2 regions of the Bariatricus sp. SGI.154 genome follow, and region 2 is predicted to be linked to the other one. Evidence: riboswitches for the same ligand, from Rfam matches in the RefSeq annotation. Region 2 holds a riboswitch; the other holds the start of a gene.
What was found. Region 2 has a riboswitch for FMN ahead of ribD (bifunctional diaminohydroxyphosphoribosylaminopyrimidine deaminase/5-amino-6-(5-phosphoribosylamino)uracil reductase RibD). Riboswitches for the same ligand answer to the same signal wherever they lie in the genome.
Positions count from the first base shown of each region.

Region 1: it holds a riboswitch for FMN, as region 2 does, so the genes downstream of both, ACQRBN_RS15280 (ECF transporter S component) here and ribD (bifunctional diaminohydroxyphosphoribosylaminopyrimidine deaminase/5-amino-6-(5-phosphoribosylamino)uracil reductase RibD) in region 2, are expected to answer to the same signal.

Region 1 covers NZ_JBNPMC010000044.1:19,910-28,378, forward strand. Annotated here, with positions in the region: gene ACQRBN_RS15255 (CXXX repeat peptide maturase) at 1-706, opposite strand, end outside; gene ACQRBN_RS15260 (radical SAM protein) at 745-1,347, opposite strand; gene ACQRBN_RS15265 (accessory gene regulator B family protein) at 1,513-2,238, opposite strand; gene ACQRBN_RS15270 (sensor histidine kinase) at 2,242-3,534, opposite strand; gene ACQRBN_RS15275 (LytR/AlgR family response regulator transcription factor) at 3,534-4,238, opposite strand; gene ACQRBN_RS15280 (ECF transporter S component) at 4,556-5,179, opposite strand; FMN riboswitch at 5,322-5,465, opposite strand; gene ACQRBN_RS15285 (ABC transporter ATP-binding protein) at 5,605-7,509, opposite strand; gene ACQRBN_RS15290 (ABC transporter ATP-binding protein) at 7,512-8,469, opposite strand, start outside.
Region 2 covers NZ_JBNPMC010000002.1:130,903-139,371, forward strand. Annotated here, with positions in the region: gene ACQRBN_RS02540 (DUF1836 domain-containing protein) at 1-585, opposite strand, end outside; gene ACQRBN_RS02545 (MATE family efflux transporter) at 714-2,090, shown strand; FMN riboswitch at 2,139-2,256, shown strand; gene ribD (bifunctional diaminohydroxyphosphoribosylaminopyrimidine deaminase/5-amino-6-(5-phosphoribosylamino)uracil reductase RibD) at 2,451-3,563, shown strand; gene ACQRBN_RS02555 (riboflavin synthase) at 3,545-4,198, shown strand; gene ACQRBN_RS02560 (bifunctional 3,4-dihydroxy-2-butanone-4-phosphate synthase/GTP cyclohydrolase II) at 4,213-5,424, shown strand; gene ribH (6,7-dimethyl-8-ribityllumazine synthase) at 5,441-5,914, shown strand; gene ACQRBN_RS02570 (HAD family hydrolase) at 5,916-6,584, shown strand; gene ACQRBN_RS02575 (sulfurtransferase) at 6,794-7,903, shown strand; gene ACQRBN_RS02580 (hypothetical protein) at 7,975-8,400, shown strand; gene ACQRBN_RS02585 (TVP38/TMEM64 family protein) at 8,390-8,469, shown strand, end outside.

The DNA of each region.
Region 1 (8,469 bases), on a different contig from region 2:
TTTTAATATCATTATCTCCATACACTAATATTGGTCTAAAAAAGTTCCGAAAAGCAAAATGCAACCCATCTTGCAAGACTGCATCACTCATCATACTTTTTCCCGTACATTGATTACGATAAGAACACATACTTACAAAATCATCGCTTAATAAAAACAACATTTCCCGCTTATATTTCATGGGGCGTTCCCTGCAAATATTTTTCTTATGATACAATTTATTAAAGTAATATTGGTTCGCTCGCACCCTTGCTTTATGCATCTTACAAATGTATTTAGTTCTTTGAAAATTGGTTTCTGTATCCGCCTCATCATAATTGAATCCCTGGCAAAACCCACACCCTTGTGCAACCGGACATTCCAAACATTCTTTATCACTCTGATATTGATACATTACCGTTTCAAAAACTCTGATTTTATCCATATCTATTCCGTCATCTACATTACCAATTATGTATCCCTTTTTATGGTTCAACGAATAATCATAATACCTCATGCATGGATATAAATCTCCAGTTGGACTCAACGCTATCATTTTGCCAGCGCCACAACTTGTCTGTATTAAATCTTCTTTTTCGTATGGCATACCAATAAAATCATCAAACAATGTACAAGAATATATATTATATAAATCATTTTCGATAATATAATCTGATAGTTTAATTAACTGATCTTCAAAGACAATATCATCTCCTTCTTTCCACACATCTTCATAAACAACATTAGCCGCTATATCTTTAATTCCTATTTTCCATAAGTATGTAATACTATCAACAAGGGCAAATCATCACTTGCAAATGTAACTTTTGTCTCCCCTGGAAACTGCTCAAGCCAAAGATCTACGCTTTTCATAATTATATCGTACGACCCCTCACCATTAGGAAACACTCTCTGCATATCGTGTTTTTCTTTTGTTCCATCAAGTGTGATACCAACACCGATTTTGCCTTTATTTTTATTTATTAACTTCTGTACGGCTGTGTTTGAATAATTAACCCCATTCGTCGTAATATTGATTCTATAATTCCAATACCATTGATGCCCTTTTTTATAGGACTGTATTTTAAAATAATCGCAAATCTGATCAATCAATTCGGCCTCAAGCAACGGCTCTCCACCAATAAAGTCAAGAATCACTGCATTGCACCTTCTTATAGAATCAGTCTCCAATACAAAATCTATAAACTTTCTAGCCACATCAAACTCTAATACTTTATTATTCGATTTATGCGTTATGTAACAGTATTTACATCTCAAATTACAATCTTCAGTAACAATAAACGTTAATGTCTGTACGTCATCTCCACCCCATGACATAACAGGCTTACCAATTGAATATTCTCCCATGATTCCCAACCTCTCGTATCTTCATTTCATCTTCCATCTGTGTACTATAATTCCTTCTTAACATCAGTATTACCTGGTCGTTTTGGTTGATAAAACGGTCCTATACATATTGGAGGTCAATCTGTCTTTTCTTTCTGGATTTTTTTCTCTACATACTTTGCGATCTTATGAATCATTTTCTCTTTTAAAATCATTTTCTCCTTCTCCTTTTTCAAGTAACTTTGATACTATAATAAATGTTGCTACTACCACTATGCTGGCAACATAATATCCACGACACCTTTGGAATAATTCTGATTTTTGCATTGTTCGATCAGCCAAAAAATATATAATACTTTCAATAACTATAATTCTTCTTGTAATACTTTTATTTACTCTCCACTCACTGTCATTGAAGCCGTATTCATCATATTTTCTGGGATAAATAAATATAATCACTAATATACTACACGCCAACAGTATCCCGTATATACTTCTTATATTTTCTATCTTGTTCTCGAGTACAAAAACAACAATAAATGAAGTGATTTCAACAGTAACCGATAATTCCAGACATCTCAGCGGAGAACTTGCGTGATATCCTCCTGCTCTCCGTCTTATATACAAAAAATTGATTATAAAGCACATACTTTCCAGAATTCCCGCTAAAGAACACCCTACAATTAAAAGCACCCCAAAAACGCCTAGACTTAACACGCGTTTTTGAATCAGATATTCTCCCCATTGACTATCTTTTTCACTTAATATTTTTTCCCGCACTAAAAAAAGTGCTATCTGATGAACTATATTACTCAGCCACATAACCGCTTTCCTTAACTTTATAGTCATCATAGCACTTTCACTAATTAATTTCTTCCCTTCTGTTCCCAACGATTCAAATTCCGTTCCCAACAGTCACCTGATCACTGCGGTAAATTGAAACCACCCTTCACTTAATTCTAACGCATATTCACTGCCATTCTTCTCTAATATCCTCCTTACATTCTGAAGGCCATATCCATGAAACCATTTCTCTTTCTTGGTTGTTTCAACAATATTACTCCGTCCTGCTTCTTCACTGCAAACTGTATTCCGTATAGAAATAACAAATTCATGGCAATCATACTGCAACCTTACAATAATCCTCTTTCCCTCAGCCAGTTTACTGCTTGCTTCTATTGCATTATCTAGTAAATTGGACAATACAATAACCAATTCTTCGTTCGCCAAAGGAATGCCCTGCAGATCGCTCAATTCAAATTCCATTGCAATATTTCTATTTCTTGCTTCCAGATACGCCCTGTTCAAAATCGCATCTATAATCGGATGATTCGTATGTAAAATCTGCTCCAACTGCATGTCACTCTGCAAAAGTTTCTGTAAATATTCTCCAAGAGCCTCGTAATTTTTATTGGCAAATAGCCCCTCCAAAGTAAAAAGATGATTATGGAAATCATGCGTCAGCCTTCTCTGTTCCTGATAATTATTCAACAAAAAATCCGCCTGCTCTTTCCCACTTTTAATCTGTCGCTCTAATTCCTTATTTACAGCCTCCATTTCTCTTTCCTTTTCAAGCCGCTGTTCTAAAAATAAGAATAAAATATTTCCTGCAACAAGAACAATCACGTCAACTATAATCCAAATATTCAAGCGATTCTCGTTAATGGCATAAAAAATAACCAAACATAAATTCAAAATCATTCCCACCGGAATAATTATCATCTGCAGCCAATATTTGATAGGAAAACTATAATCTCGCTGCCTGCTTCTTAATCTTTTTGCCAAAATAATACAGGTAATGATTAATAAACTTTTAGACATAATGAATCCCAACGTCCACACACTTCTATTCATCATCAGACTCTGGATGCTTTCATTTGTAATGAACATCATACAAATCATCACTCCATAGTCAAGCGCATATAGATAAATATAATACATGCACACTACAAGCAGTTCCCGAAAGGAACTCCCCTTATATAGAATCCTGGCGGCTACTCCAAAGATAAGCAAAGCCATGCCCGTTTTCACATAGACATTCTCGAATGCCATCCATTCTTGTATGCACATAATTCCAATGCCAAGAACGATGATCACACCTATATAGATCCACCTGCACTCGAATCTTTTTATAAAACATGCATCTGCCACAATCAAAAAAGAGAGTATTTCTATAAATATCATCAAACATGAAAACAATTCCGCCATTAGTTCTTTCCTTTCCAAAGTATATACTTCTGCTTTAATTTTTGATAATCTGTTTTACTGCACGGTAAAGCCGTTCCGTTTTTCAAGCAAATCTCTCTGTTTTTAAAAAACTCAATATATTGCATATTAACCAGATAACTTTTATGCGTCCTGATGAAGCCTCTTGTTTCTAATTCTAGTTCCAAATCAGAAATCTTTCGATATTGCTTATATACTTTATCTTCTGTGTATATTTCCACATATCTTTTAAAACTGGTAAAATACATAATTTTTTCAAGTTCAATAAATTCACTCTTTCCTTGCGTCTTAATCTCATAGCATCTGTTTTTTTGAGAGACTTCTTTGAACGCATCATCCAATGTATAATTTAAAACCCGTTCCAAATCATTTTTTAATATATAGCGAAAAGCATTTACTTCATACCCCATTGGAGCCATTTCTATGTATGCAGAAATATAAATGATAACAGAATCAATTCTTCGTTTTCTCAGTTCTCTGGCAACCTCAATCCCATTCATTGCACCAAGCTTTACATCCAAAAAAATAATCTGATAATTGTCGTTTACTTCCTCCAGCAAACTGTCAACATCATAATATTTTTTTATCTTTATATCGATACCATGCTGCAAAGTATATTCTTCTAAAAGCAATACTAACTTATCTGCAAACACTTTTTCATCATCACAAATTGCTGCGGTTATCATTCTTACACCTCTGAAATACCATTACTAAACCGAATTATATTCTATACTCATTCAAGCATCCCACATTACATGCCTTCGACTGTCGGGCTTCGCCCGATAATGTATTATACCATATGATACGGAAAATGGAGAGCAGGTATCAGCAATCGAGTTCTCTATTTATCATCACCACGGATTCCTTCTTAGTTCTTGCAACAAAAAAAGACCTTGGCTGCCCTAAGAGCATAAGATACCATGGTCTTTTAATCCGTATAAAACAAGTTTTGCAAAAAAACATAAAATTAGCATTACAGCTGTAAAAGTTACATTCGCATAAGTTACATTCCCATTTTAAGCACAGGACTGATCTTTTTATAGATCAAAAGCACAATCAAAGACACCAGGAATCCCTTCAGCAGATTAAACGGTGCCACCGCAAATATTACAAACGTCGACAAACTGGTAATGTGACGATTCACTGCCGTTCCCATCTCTACCAGTGCATCAATCGGCATACCAAACGCCTTGGCAAAGACCGGCAGCAGAATAAATGCATTCAGGAAGCATCCTACAAAAGTCATGAAAAGTGTTCCCGTAACCATTCCTACGATTGCACCTGACTTAGTACGTTTTTTCTGATAGATCAGTGCTGCCGGAACTACCAGTGCACACCCGATCAGGAAATTTGCCACCTCTCCTACCCCGGCAGTGCTGGTTCCGTTCACGGCAAAATTCAACAGGATCTTAATGAATTCTATCATCGCTCCCGCCAGCGGTCCCATAGTAAAACATCCTATCATAACAGGAACCTCACTGAAATCAATCTCATAAAACACCGGTGCGAATGGCAACGGAATCTCGAACAGCATCAATACTACCGCTATGGCACCGAGCATTCCAATCTGAGCGATTTTCTTCACATTAGTCTTGTTCTTTGTGTTTGTTACTACATTTGTCTCCATCTTTCTTTCTCCTTTTCATTATAAGTATATTCAAACTGCTAAAGAAAGAAAATCTTCTCTGAATCATGTAAAAAAGAACGAAGTTTCCTGATACGGCAAAAACCCCGACACTTTCGCATCGGGGTACATATTCATTCATCACACAACTCTTCTCTCATCCAGACTTTACTGTCGGTTCTGGAATCTCACCAGATCAGCTGATATGGCACCTTCTATACATCCAATGCCATACCAGGTCGCGGACTACACCGCCGGTTGGGAATTACACCCGACCCCGAAGAATTTCTTATCAGTTTTATGAAATTATAACGCGTTCATGGGAATTATGCAAGATATATTAATTGGGGACGGGGGTTTTTTCAATTTCCCCCGTCCCCAATTAAAATAGCCGTGTCCCTTTTTCGATTTGCCCTGTCCCTTTTTGACTACGCACTAATTGAATTCCCGGTATACAACTGATAATACCGTCCCTGTTCGTCTATCAACTGATCATGGGTTCCTCTCTCAATGATCCTTCCCTGTTCCAGAACCATGATACAGTCTGAGTTCCGTACAGTGGACAATCTATGTGCAATCACGAAGGTTGTTCTTCCCTTCATCAGCTTATCCATACCATCCTGGACGATTCTCTCTGTTCTGGTATCAATGGAGCTGGTTGCCTCATCCAGAATCAGTACCGGCGGATCAGCGATTGCAGCGCGGGCAATGGCGAGAAGCTGTCTCTGTCCCTGGCTTAAGTTGGCGCCATCACCGGTCAGCACGGTATCATAGCCGTTCGGGAGTCTGCGGATGAACCCGTCTGCATTGGCGAGTTTTGCCGCTGCTATGACTTCTTCGTCTGTAGCATCCAGTTTGCCAAACCGGATATTCTCTTTTACTGTTCCGGTAAAGAGGTGTGTATCCTGAAGTACGATTCCTAAAGAATGGCGTAAGTCTGCCTTCTTAATCTTATTTATGTTAATACCATCATAACGGATCTTTCCATCCTGAATATCGTAGAAACGATTAATCAAGTTGGTAATCGTCGTCTTGCCTGCTCCGGTAGAACCGACAAAAGCTATTTTCTGTCCCGGAGTTGCATATAACTTCACATCATGAAGGACGATCTTGTCATCATTGTATCCAAAGTCTACTCCATCGAATACGACATCGCCTTTCACCTCGACGTAATCAACGCTGCCATCTGCCTGATGCACGTGTTTCCATGCCCATCTTCCGGTTCTTTTCTTGCTTTCCTTAAGTTCGCCATTCTCTTCTGCTGCATGGACCAGAGTTACATAGCCATTATCCGCCTCTACCTCTTCATCCAGCAGACGGAAGATACGCTCCGCCCCTGCCATCGCCATTACGATCGCATTGAGCTGCTGGCTGACCTGATTGATCGGCATACTGAAGCTCTTATTGAATGTCAGGAAACTTGCCAGTCCGCCAAGCGTGAAGCCGCCCACGTCGCCAAGCGCCAGCACCCCTCCTACAATTGCACACACCACATAACTGATATTGCCAAGTTGCGCATTGATCGGACCAAGAAAATTGGCAAATGTATTGGCACGATCTGCACTTACATACAGTCTGTCATTCAGTTCTTTGAACGCTTTCTTATTCTCTTCTTCATGGCAGAATACCTTTACAACTTTCTGCCCGTTCATCATCTCTTCGATATAACCATTCACCGCTCCCAGATTCACCTGCTGCTCAAGGAAGTATTTTCCACTTCGTCCTGCTGCCGTTTTAGAAGCCATTATCATAACCGCAACCATAATCAGTGTAACAACCGTCAGTGGAATGTTCAGGATCACCATGCTGACAAATACGCTGACAATTGTAACCGCACTGTTAATCACCTGCGGAATACTCTGGCTGATCATCTGGCGCAGTGTATCAATATCATTCGTATAGATCGACATAATATCGCCATGTGCATGAGTATCAAAATATTTGATTGGAAGCCGCTCCATATGCGTGAACAGATCATTACGCAATTCTCTAAGCGTTCCCTGGGTAACATTCACCATAATCCGGTTATATGCATAAGTAGAGAGGATTCCCACCGCATAGAATGCTGCTACCCTCGCAATCGCATGCGCCAGCGGCGTAAAATCCGGAGTATCTGTCAAAAGAAACGGCGTAATATAATCATCGATCAGATTCTTCATAAACATAGTACCCTGCACATTCGCAATCACCCCAAGGAAGATCAGTATCACGACTGCTATGCAATGGACTCTGTAATACCGGAACACATAATTCATAATTCTTACAAATAATTTCCCCGGATTCTTCACCTGGGACTTCATTCCTCTTGGACCTCGATTCATTGGACCTGCCATATCTACTCACCTGCCTTCTCATCAAAATCGCCGCCACCCTTGGTCTGTGATTCATAGACCTCACGGTAGATCTCATTCGTCGCAAGCAGTTCCTCATGGGTTCCGAATCCATCAATACATCCTTCGTCCATGACAAGAATTCTGTCTGCGTCCTGTACACTGGAGATTCTCTGCGCAATAATCAGCTTAGTCGTATCTGGAATCTCTTCCCGGAATGCCTTGCGGATCTTTGCATCCGTCGCCGTATCCACCGCACTGGTGCTGTCATCCAGTATCAAGATCTTCGGCTTCTTAAGCAATGCCCTTGCGATACAAAGCCTCTGTCTCTGACCGCCTGATACATTGCTGCCTCCCTGCTCAATATGGGTCTGATAGCCATTCGGGAATCTGCGGATGAACTCATCAGCGCATGCCTGACGGCAGGCTGTCATACACTCTTCTTCCGTTGCCTCGCCATTACCCCAGCGCAGATTATCCAGGATAGATCCTGAAAACAGCACGTTATTCTGCAGCACGACCGACACTTGATTCCTCAATACCTCCATATCATACTCTTTGACATTCCTTCCACCTACCAGGATCTCACCCGCTGTCACATCATAGAGACGGCTTACCAGATTCACAAGACTGGTCTTAGCACTTCCGGTTCCTCCGATAATCCCGATGGTTTCACCGGAATGGATCTGTAAATTAATATCCTTAAGTACCGGGCTCTCACTCTCTTTTTTATAAGCAAAATCTACATGTCTGAACTCAATACTTCCATCTGCAACCATAAGAACCGGTTCTTCGGGATTCTTAAGGTCGCTGACCTCATTCAATACTTCCGAAATACGTCTGATACTTGCCATACTCATAGACACCATAACAAATACCATGGACATCATCATCAGGCTCATCAGAATATTCATACAATATGTAAGAAGACTCATCAATTCTCCTGTTGTCAATGTTGATGCC
Region 2 (8,469 bases):
TTCCGGAAGTTCGTCTATTAATTTTTCGATAATCTGCTTTTTGACATAGACGTCAAAACTCAGGCTACAGATGAATGCGAAGAACTGAAGATATTCCCTGTCTTCTTCAGGAACACCCTGGAAACTGTCCAAGGCACCGTTATAAGCCTTGGCAACGTCTTTCTGTAAGAGGTCAATTCTTGACTTTTCCAACTGGCAGATCTCCTCATAGATGGAAGTCATATTGAATTCTTCCCCAGTGTCAAAATATTTCTCCGTAAGGGGAGCAAGCATGGTCTCGATATCCTTGATGGACAGGATATTCTTAAAATAATAGATGAATATCATCACCAGTACGTGCTCTTTGGAATACTTCTTTTTGACCGGCGGCGGCAGCAGGTTATTCTTGGCATAATTATTAATCATGGTCTTGGTCAGAATCTTATCATCGTCATGGCGTTTGGTGGAACTTAACTGTTCTTCCATGAATGTTGTTACCTGATCCATGTACAGATCTATATTCGGAATATTCCCGGGTCTCACGTAGTCGATTCGCGAGATACTGGATAAGATGCTATTTAGCATGTCTTTTGTGTCTATCGTCATATTATCACCTCAATGTAATTATTATATAGTTTTTAAAACTATATGACAAGGATTTTTTAAATACTATATCAAAAAATTATAATATATGATATAACAGAATCGGAGGTATGTAAACGAGGAGGAAGAACATGAATGCACTAAAGAAAATGTTTGCCCCTGTGGATATGACTATGGGGAAGCCCTGGGAGGATATTCTGATCTTTACGGTTCCCATGCTGATCGGAAATATTGCCCAGCAGCTCTATAATACGGTAGACAGCGTGGTTGTGGGGAATTACGTTGGGGATAATGCTCTGGCAGCAGTGGGAAGCGCCGGACCGATCCTGAATCTGCTGATTGTACTTTTTATCGGAATCAGTGTGGGAGCCAGCATTATGGTATCCCAGTACTTTGGAGCAAGAAAGCGGGAAGATCTGTCCATAGCGATTGCAAATAGTATCGTCCTGACAGGGATTGCCTCTATATTAGTAATGATTATGGCGACGGTAGCGGCAAAGCCGCTTTTGATTCTCCTGAAGACACCCGAGAGTATCTTGGACTGGTGTACTTCTTATCTGAGGATTCTGTTTCTGGGAGTTGCCGGATTGGCGTTCTACAATATCTTAAGCGGAATTTTAAGAGGACTTGGGGATTCCATCTCCGCTTTGCTGTATCTGATTGTGGCAAGTGTGCTGAATATCATTCTGGATCTTCTGTTCGTGGTGAAGTTTGATATGGGGGTCAGTGGAGTTGCGCTGGCAACGGTCATTGCTCAGGCGATATCATCTGTGTTGTGTCTGCTCAAATTAATGCGGATGAAGGAATTATTTGATTTTCGGCTGCCGTATTTTAAGGTGACGCGCCAGCATGGGCTGAATATCATACGCCTTGGCGTCCCTTCAGGAGTCACGCAGGCGATCATGTCTATGGCAATGTTGATCGTACAGTCCCTGACCAATAGTTTTGGAGAAAAGTTTATCGCGGCCAATGTAATTGTCATGCGTGTGGATGGCTTCGCTATGCTTCCAAACTTTTCTTTTGGTACGGCTATGACAACTTATGCCGGGCAGAATGTCGGTGCAAGAGCGTACGACCGTGTGGTTCAGGGAGCAAGGCAAGGAACGGCAATGGCGATTGGCTTTTCGGCAACGATCACAGGATTGATTCTGATATTTGGCAAGTTCTTGATGGGTATCTTTACGAACACGGCTGATTTGGTAACGCTTAGTATGAATATGATGCGGATATTGGCGGTTGGATATATTGCAATGGCGATTATTCAGAGTTTGTCAGGTGTTATGCGGGGTGCAGGAGATACGGTGACGCCGATGTGGATATCGATTGTCATGACAATAGTCTTGCGTGTGCCGATTGCGTATGGACTGGTACATCTGACGAGAAGTGCGGAATTCCCGGGAGGACGCAGAGAAAGTATCTATATCTCTCTTCTGATATCATGGGTTCTGGGAGCCATCATAACTTGCGTCTGCTATAAGAGAGGTAAATGGAGAGAAAAAGCGATTTAGGTCTTTACAATGTCATATGACGGGATTATAATATGTTACATGAATAGAAACGATCTTCAGGGCGGGGTGTGATTCCCCACCGGCGGTAAAGCCCGCGAGCCAATGATTTGGTTGATTCGGTGAGATTCCGGGGCCGACAGTATAGTCTGGATGGAAGAAGATGACTAGTGTATTAAGATGTGCAAAGTACATTCTTTTTATTACAAAGGATCATTGATATTGGAACTATGACCGGAGAAAGCCCTGCAGATTTATCTGCCGGGCTTTTTTAGTGTGTGCCAAAGCATCCGGAAGGAGCCGCCAGTGGCAGGTCCTGTAGGTATGCTATCAGAGAAAATGAACAAGAAAGAAGGAATGTACATGACAGACCGCGACTATATGTTAAGGGCAATTGAGTTGGCTAAGAAGGGAAGAGGATGGACGAATCCTAATCCGATGGTAGGTGCTGTTATTGTAAAAGAAGGGCGGATCATCGGAGAAGGATATCATGTGCGCTGTGGAGAACTTCATGCGGAGCGCAATGCGATTGCGGCGCTTACAGAATCGGCAGAGGGGGCAACCATCTATGTGACTCTGGAACCGTGCTGCCATTATGGTAAGACGCCGCCTTGTACGGAAGCGATTCTGGAGCATAAGATTGCCAGAGTCGTGATCGGCTCCCGCGACCCGAATCCCAAGGTGGCTGGAAAAGGAGCGAGGATCTTAAGAGAAGCGGGAGTCCTGGTGGAAGAAGATTTTATGAGAGAAGAATGTGACCGTCTGAATCCCGTGTTCTTTCACTATATTACAACGAAGACCCCTTATGTTGTGATGAAGTATGCGATGACAGCAGATGGAAAGATTGCTACGAAGACAGGGGCGTCTAAATGGATTACCGGAGAAGATGCCCGGATGGAGGTACAGATGATGCGCCACTGTTGTATGGGAATCATGGCAGGGATCGGAACCGTCCTGGCAGATGACCCGATGCTGAATGTTCGTCTGGAGGGAAAGAAAAGCCCGGTTCGTATTATCTGTGACAGTAGATTAAGAATTCCGTTAGGCAGCCGAATCTGCCAGACAGCAAGGGAGTATCCGACGATCATAGCCTGTGCCGTGGAGGATGAAGAGGCAATAAAGCGTCTGGAAGATCTGGGGCTTCAGGTGGCGGTGGTGCCTGATGAAAAGGGAACAGTGGATCTTAAGAAGTTGATGAGGTATCTCGGAGAACAGGGAATCGACAGTGTATTTCTGGAAGGCGGAGGTACGTTGAATGACAGTGCTTTGCGTGCAGGGATTGTACAGGAGATCAAGGCATTCATTGCGCCTAAGGTGTTCGGAGGACAGTTGGCAAAGTCTCCGGTATCCGGAGAGGGCATAGATCTCCCGGCAGAGGCTGTACCCCTTCAGTTAGAGAAGGTATCACAGATCGGGGAAGACCTGTTGGTGGAATATAAGGTGAAGAAGGTGAATGTATGTTTACAGGAATCGTAGAAGAGATGGGAAGAATCCGGCATATTGCATTGGCTGGAAGTTCTGGACAGATTGCCATTCAGGCAAAAAAGGTATTAGAAGGGACGAAGATTGGGGACAGTATTGCCGTGAATGGGGTGTGTCTGACGGTAACGTCTTTGAGACCTGATGGATTTACCGCAGATATTATGGCGGAAACCTATCGGAGAAGCAGCCTGGGGCAAGGGAAGCCCGGAGATCTGGTGAATCTGGAACGGGCGATGGCGGCAGATGGAAGGTTTGGCGGGCATATTGTGTCCGGGCACATTGATGGAACCGGAGTAATTAAGTCTTGCCGCAGAGAAGAGAATGCAGTGTGGGTAACCATTGAAACCAACTCAGCCATTCTGAAACTGATTGTGGAGAAGGGCTCTATCTGTATCGATGGAATCAGCCTGACGGTGGCAAGTGTTGGAAAGACCTGGTTTCAAGTGTCGGTAATCCCGCATACCGGAGAAGAAACCACACTATTGAAAAAGGCACCAGGCAATCTGGTGAATCTGGAGAATGATGTTGTGGGGAAATATGTAGAGCGATTATTGGGATTTGCCGCTTCGGAGGAAGAAGAGGCTTCGTCCGGGATTACGATGGATTTCTTAAGAGAATATGGAATATAAGGAGGAAAAATGAGATGACAGAACAGTATAACACTGTGGAAGAAGCACTGGAAGATCTAAGAGCGGGAAAGATCATCTTGGTGACGGATGATCCGGACCGTGAGAATGAGGGAGATATGATCTGTGCGGCTGAGTTTGCAACGCAGGAGAATATCAACTTCATGGCAAGCCATGCAAAAGGGCTAATCTGCACGCCAATGAGTGCGGAGGTTGCGGTAAGGCTTGGACTGCCGCCGATGGTATCTGAGAATACGGATAACCACTGTACGGCATTTACGGTATCCATTGATCATGTGGATACAACGACAGGAATCTCAGCGGCAGAGCGTTCCTATACGATGATGAAATGTGTGGATGAGGCGACACGGCCGCAGGATCTAAGAAGACCGGGACATGTATTTCCGTTAATATCAAGAAGGGGCGGTGTTCTGGTTCGAAATGGCCATACGGAAGCAACGACAGATCTTATGCGTCTGGCCGGACTAAAAGAGTGTGGAGTGTGCTGTGAGATTATGGAGGATGACGGCACCATGATGCGGACACCGAATCTGTGGAAACTGGCGAAGAAGTATAACTTAAAGTTCATTACGATCAAAGATCTTCAGGATTACTGTAGGATTCATGAAAAGCATGTGGTGCAGGAGGCATGTGCCGATATGCCGACGCAATACGGACATTTCCAGATTTACGGATATGTGAATGATATCACGGGAGAGCACCATGTGGCACTGGTTAAAGGAGAGATTGGAGACGGAGAAGATGTGCTTTGCCGGGTGCATTCGGAGTGCTTAACCGGAGATACATTTGGGTCCATGAGATGTGACTGTGGCAAGCAGTTACAGGAGGCGATGCGCCAGATTGAGGAAGAGGGAAGAGGGATTGTCCTGTATATGCGGCAGGAAGGCAGAGGAATCGGGCTGATTAACAAGTTGAAGGCATATGAACTCCAGGAACAGGGAATGGATACTGTGGAGGCGAATATCAGGCTGGGATTCGCGCCGGATCTTCGGGAGTATTGGGTTGGAGCGCAGATTCTTAGAGATCTTGGGGTAAAGTCATTAAGACTTCTGACCAATAATCCGGAGAAGGTGTATGGACTGAGTGATTTCGGGCTGGAGATTAAGGAGCGTGTGCCGATTGAGATTGCGCCGCAGAAATACGATGTAGTATATATGAGAACAAAGCAAGAAAAGATGGGACACATCTTTCATAAAATAGAATTATAACAGGAGGATAAGAAAGATGAGAGAAATTCATGTATTGGAAGGAAAGGTTGTTGCACCGGAGGGGATGAAGGTTGGGATTGTGGCATCCCGGTTTAATGAGATCATTGTGAATAAGTTGTTAGGCGGTGCGGTTGACGGACTGGTGAGACATGGAGTGGAAGAGGATCATATTACTGCGGCGTGGGTGCCGGGGGCGTTCGAAATTCCGGTTGTGGCTTCTAAGATGGCTCAGTCAGGGAAATACGATGCGGTCATCTGCGTTGGAGCGGTGATCCGTGGTGATACATCTCATTATGATTATGTATGTAATGAGGTGTCCAAAGGTGTTGCGCAGGTTGGGCTGGCAACAGGTGTTCCGGTACTGTTTGGCGTGGTGACGACGGAGAATATTGAGCAGGCGATCGCGCGAGCAGGAAGTAAGGCTGGCAATAAGGGGTATGACTGTGCGCTGTCTGCGATTGAGATGGTGAATCTGATGGGACAGATGTAAGATGCGGCATATATTAATATTCGATTATGACGGAACCATACATGATACCTTGCGGATCTATGAGCCGGCTTTTCGTCAGGCGTATGACTGGCTGGTCAGGGAAGGCTATACAAAGAGGCAGGAGATTGCTTCAGAGACGATTGCCGGCTGGCTTGGGATGAACAGTAAAGAGATGTGGAATGCATTTCTGCCGGAACTGCCGCAGGAGATAAAAGATCAGGCAAGTGCTATGGTAGGATCAGGCATGACAAGGAGGATTGCTGATGGTCAGGCTGTCTGGTATTCTGGTGCAGAGAAGATGCTGGATGCACTGAAAGAAAACGGTCATAAGATGATTATCTTGAGTAATTGTAAAGTGGCGTATCGTGAGACAAACTGGAAAGAGTTCGATATGCAGCGGTGGTTTGCCAGATTCTATGATTGTGAATCTTATGGATTCGCGCCTAAGACGGAGATTGTCAAGCATATACAGGAGGAATTTCCAGGACCTTATATTGTGATTGGAGACAGAAAGGGAGACCTGGAATGTGCCAGGGCATGCGGAGGTTTGTTTATTGGATGTGACTACGGATTCGGGCAATGCGGAGAGTTGGATGAAGCGGATTATATAGCAGATTCGGTGGAGAAAATCATAGCACTGATAAGAACTATAGAAAATGTCGAACAATGAAATTGTTTATAGAAAAAAACTATTAAAATGTAAAATATTGCATATGACTAACTTATTGAAATTGTAAGGGATAATTGCTATACTATCCGTGTTGCAGAATTCTTGTTCGTAAGCATCAATGGATGATTTATAGGAATTGTCTATAAATGTCGGTTTGCGGCAATGGGAACAGCAGCAAATAAACTATATTTTAAGCAAGGGAGAAAACCATGAAGAAGAAAGTATTAAGCATGCTGTTATGTACAGTAATGGTAATGTCTCTGGCAGTAGGATGTGGTTCTTCATCTGATGAAAAAGAGGCGGACACCAAGGAAGAGACTACCAAAGAAGATGCAGCAGAAGAAGAGCCGGTAGAGGCTGAGGCTGTAGACCAGAGAACTGTCTATGTATCACCAGAGTGGGTAAAAAGTGTAATTGATGGTAATCAGGAAGGATACGAGAATTACGTTATCTGCGAAGTTTCTTATGATGATGTAGATTCCAGCCCGGATTATAATGAAGGACATCTTCCGGGAGCGATTCACGTAGGTGATACGGAAGTAGAGGATGCTACCGGTTCTGAAGAAGGAGCATATAATCTGCTTGCTGCAGAAGAGGTAGAAGCGAATCTGCTTTCTCACGGAATTACTAAAGATACTAAGGTTATCCTGTATGGTCAGGACCCTGCTGGTGTAGGTCGTGTGGCTTACGCATATATCTGGGCAGGTGTTGAGGATGTTAAGATTCTCAATGGAGGTATTGATGCATGGAACGAGGCTGGATACGACCTTGAGACAGAGGCTAATGAGCGTGAAGCAGCAGAGGACTTTGGAACAACTGTACCAGCGCATCCAGAGTATTGGGTATCTATTGAAGATGCAAAAGACAGACTTGCGAATGATGATAACTTTAAACTTGTCAGCATCCGTAGCGAGGCTGAGTGGTTAGGTGAGACCAGCGGATATAACTATATGGACAAAGCTGGTGAGCCAGAAGGTGCTGTATGGGGGAAAGGTGCACAGACAGCATTTGACGTAGCAGACTTTACAAATGAAGATGGAACTGTTAAGGATCTGGCAGGTCTTAAAGAAGTATGGGCTGACTGTGACTTTACATTAGATAACCATCTTTCCTTCTACTGTGGTACAGGCTGGAGAGCAACTGTTCCATTCCTTGTACTCTATGAGAATGGATATGATGATATCTCTGTTTACGATGGCGGATGGTATGAGTGGCTGATGCATGATGATTATCCGGTACAGGTTGGTGATCCTGCAAGCGATGATTGCGAGCATACAACTGTAGGAGAACTTCCGACCGGTATGGCTGCAGAAGACTAGAATCGAAGAATAGAGGCTTAAATAAACGCTGCTGCCTTAGGGTAGTGGCGTTTACTGGCTATGGAGGTAAGATGAAGAAGGTTTTATTCGGAGTGTTGGATTTGTTGGCAGTGGCATTTCTGGTTGGAGCATATGTGATTCAGTATTTTACCAAGAGAAAGTTGGGAATGCTTCGCTGGGTAAATCATCAACGGATGAAGGTTCAGAAGGCAATGCCTGTAGATATGTTAAAATATGTAGCAGTAATCTTGGTTTTAATACTAGTCATTCTAGTTGTCGTAGGTTATATGAAGAAAAGAACTAAGCTAGGAAAGTTAGATGCAGTGATGGCTGTAGTAATGATAATTGTCACAGTTGTATATCTTGGATTTACGTTGTTTGTGAATGTTGAGAGTATTCGCTCTTATTATCTGGTGCTGCCGATGATCGGAGCAGCCTCATTGATGCTAGTAATTAGAAATAGCATTGCAATATGGATGTGTAAAGATGAAAAATAAAAAACTATGGATATTCATCGGAATCATTGTATTGATTCTGGTTTTGAATTATATATTTGGATGGTCTTC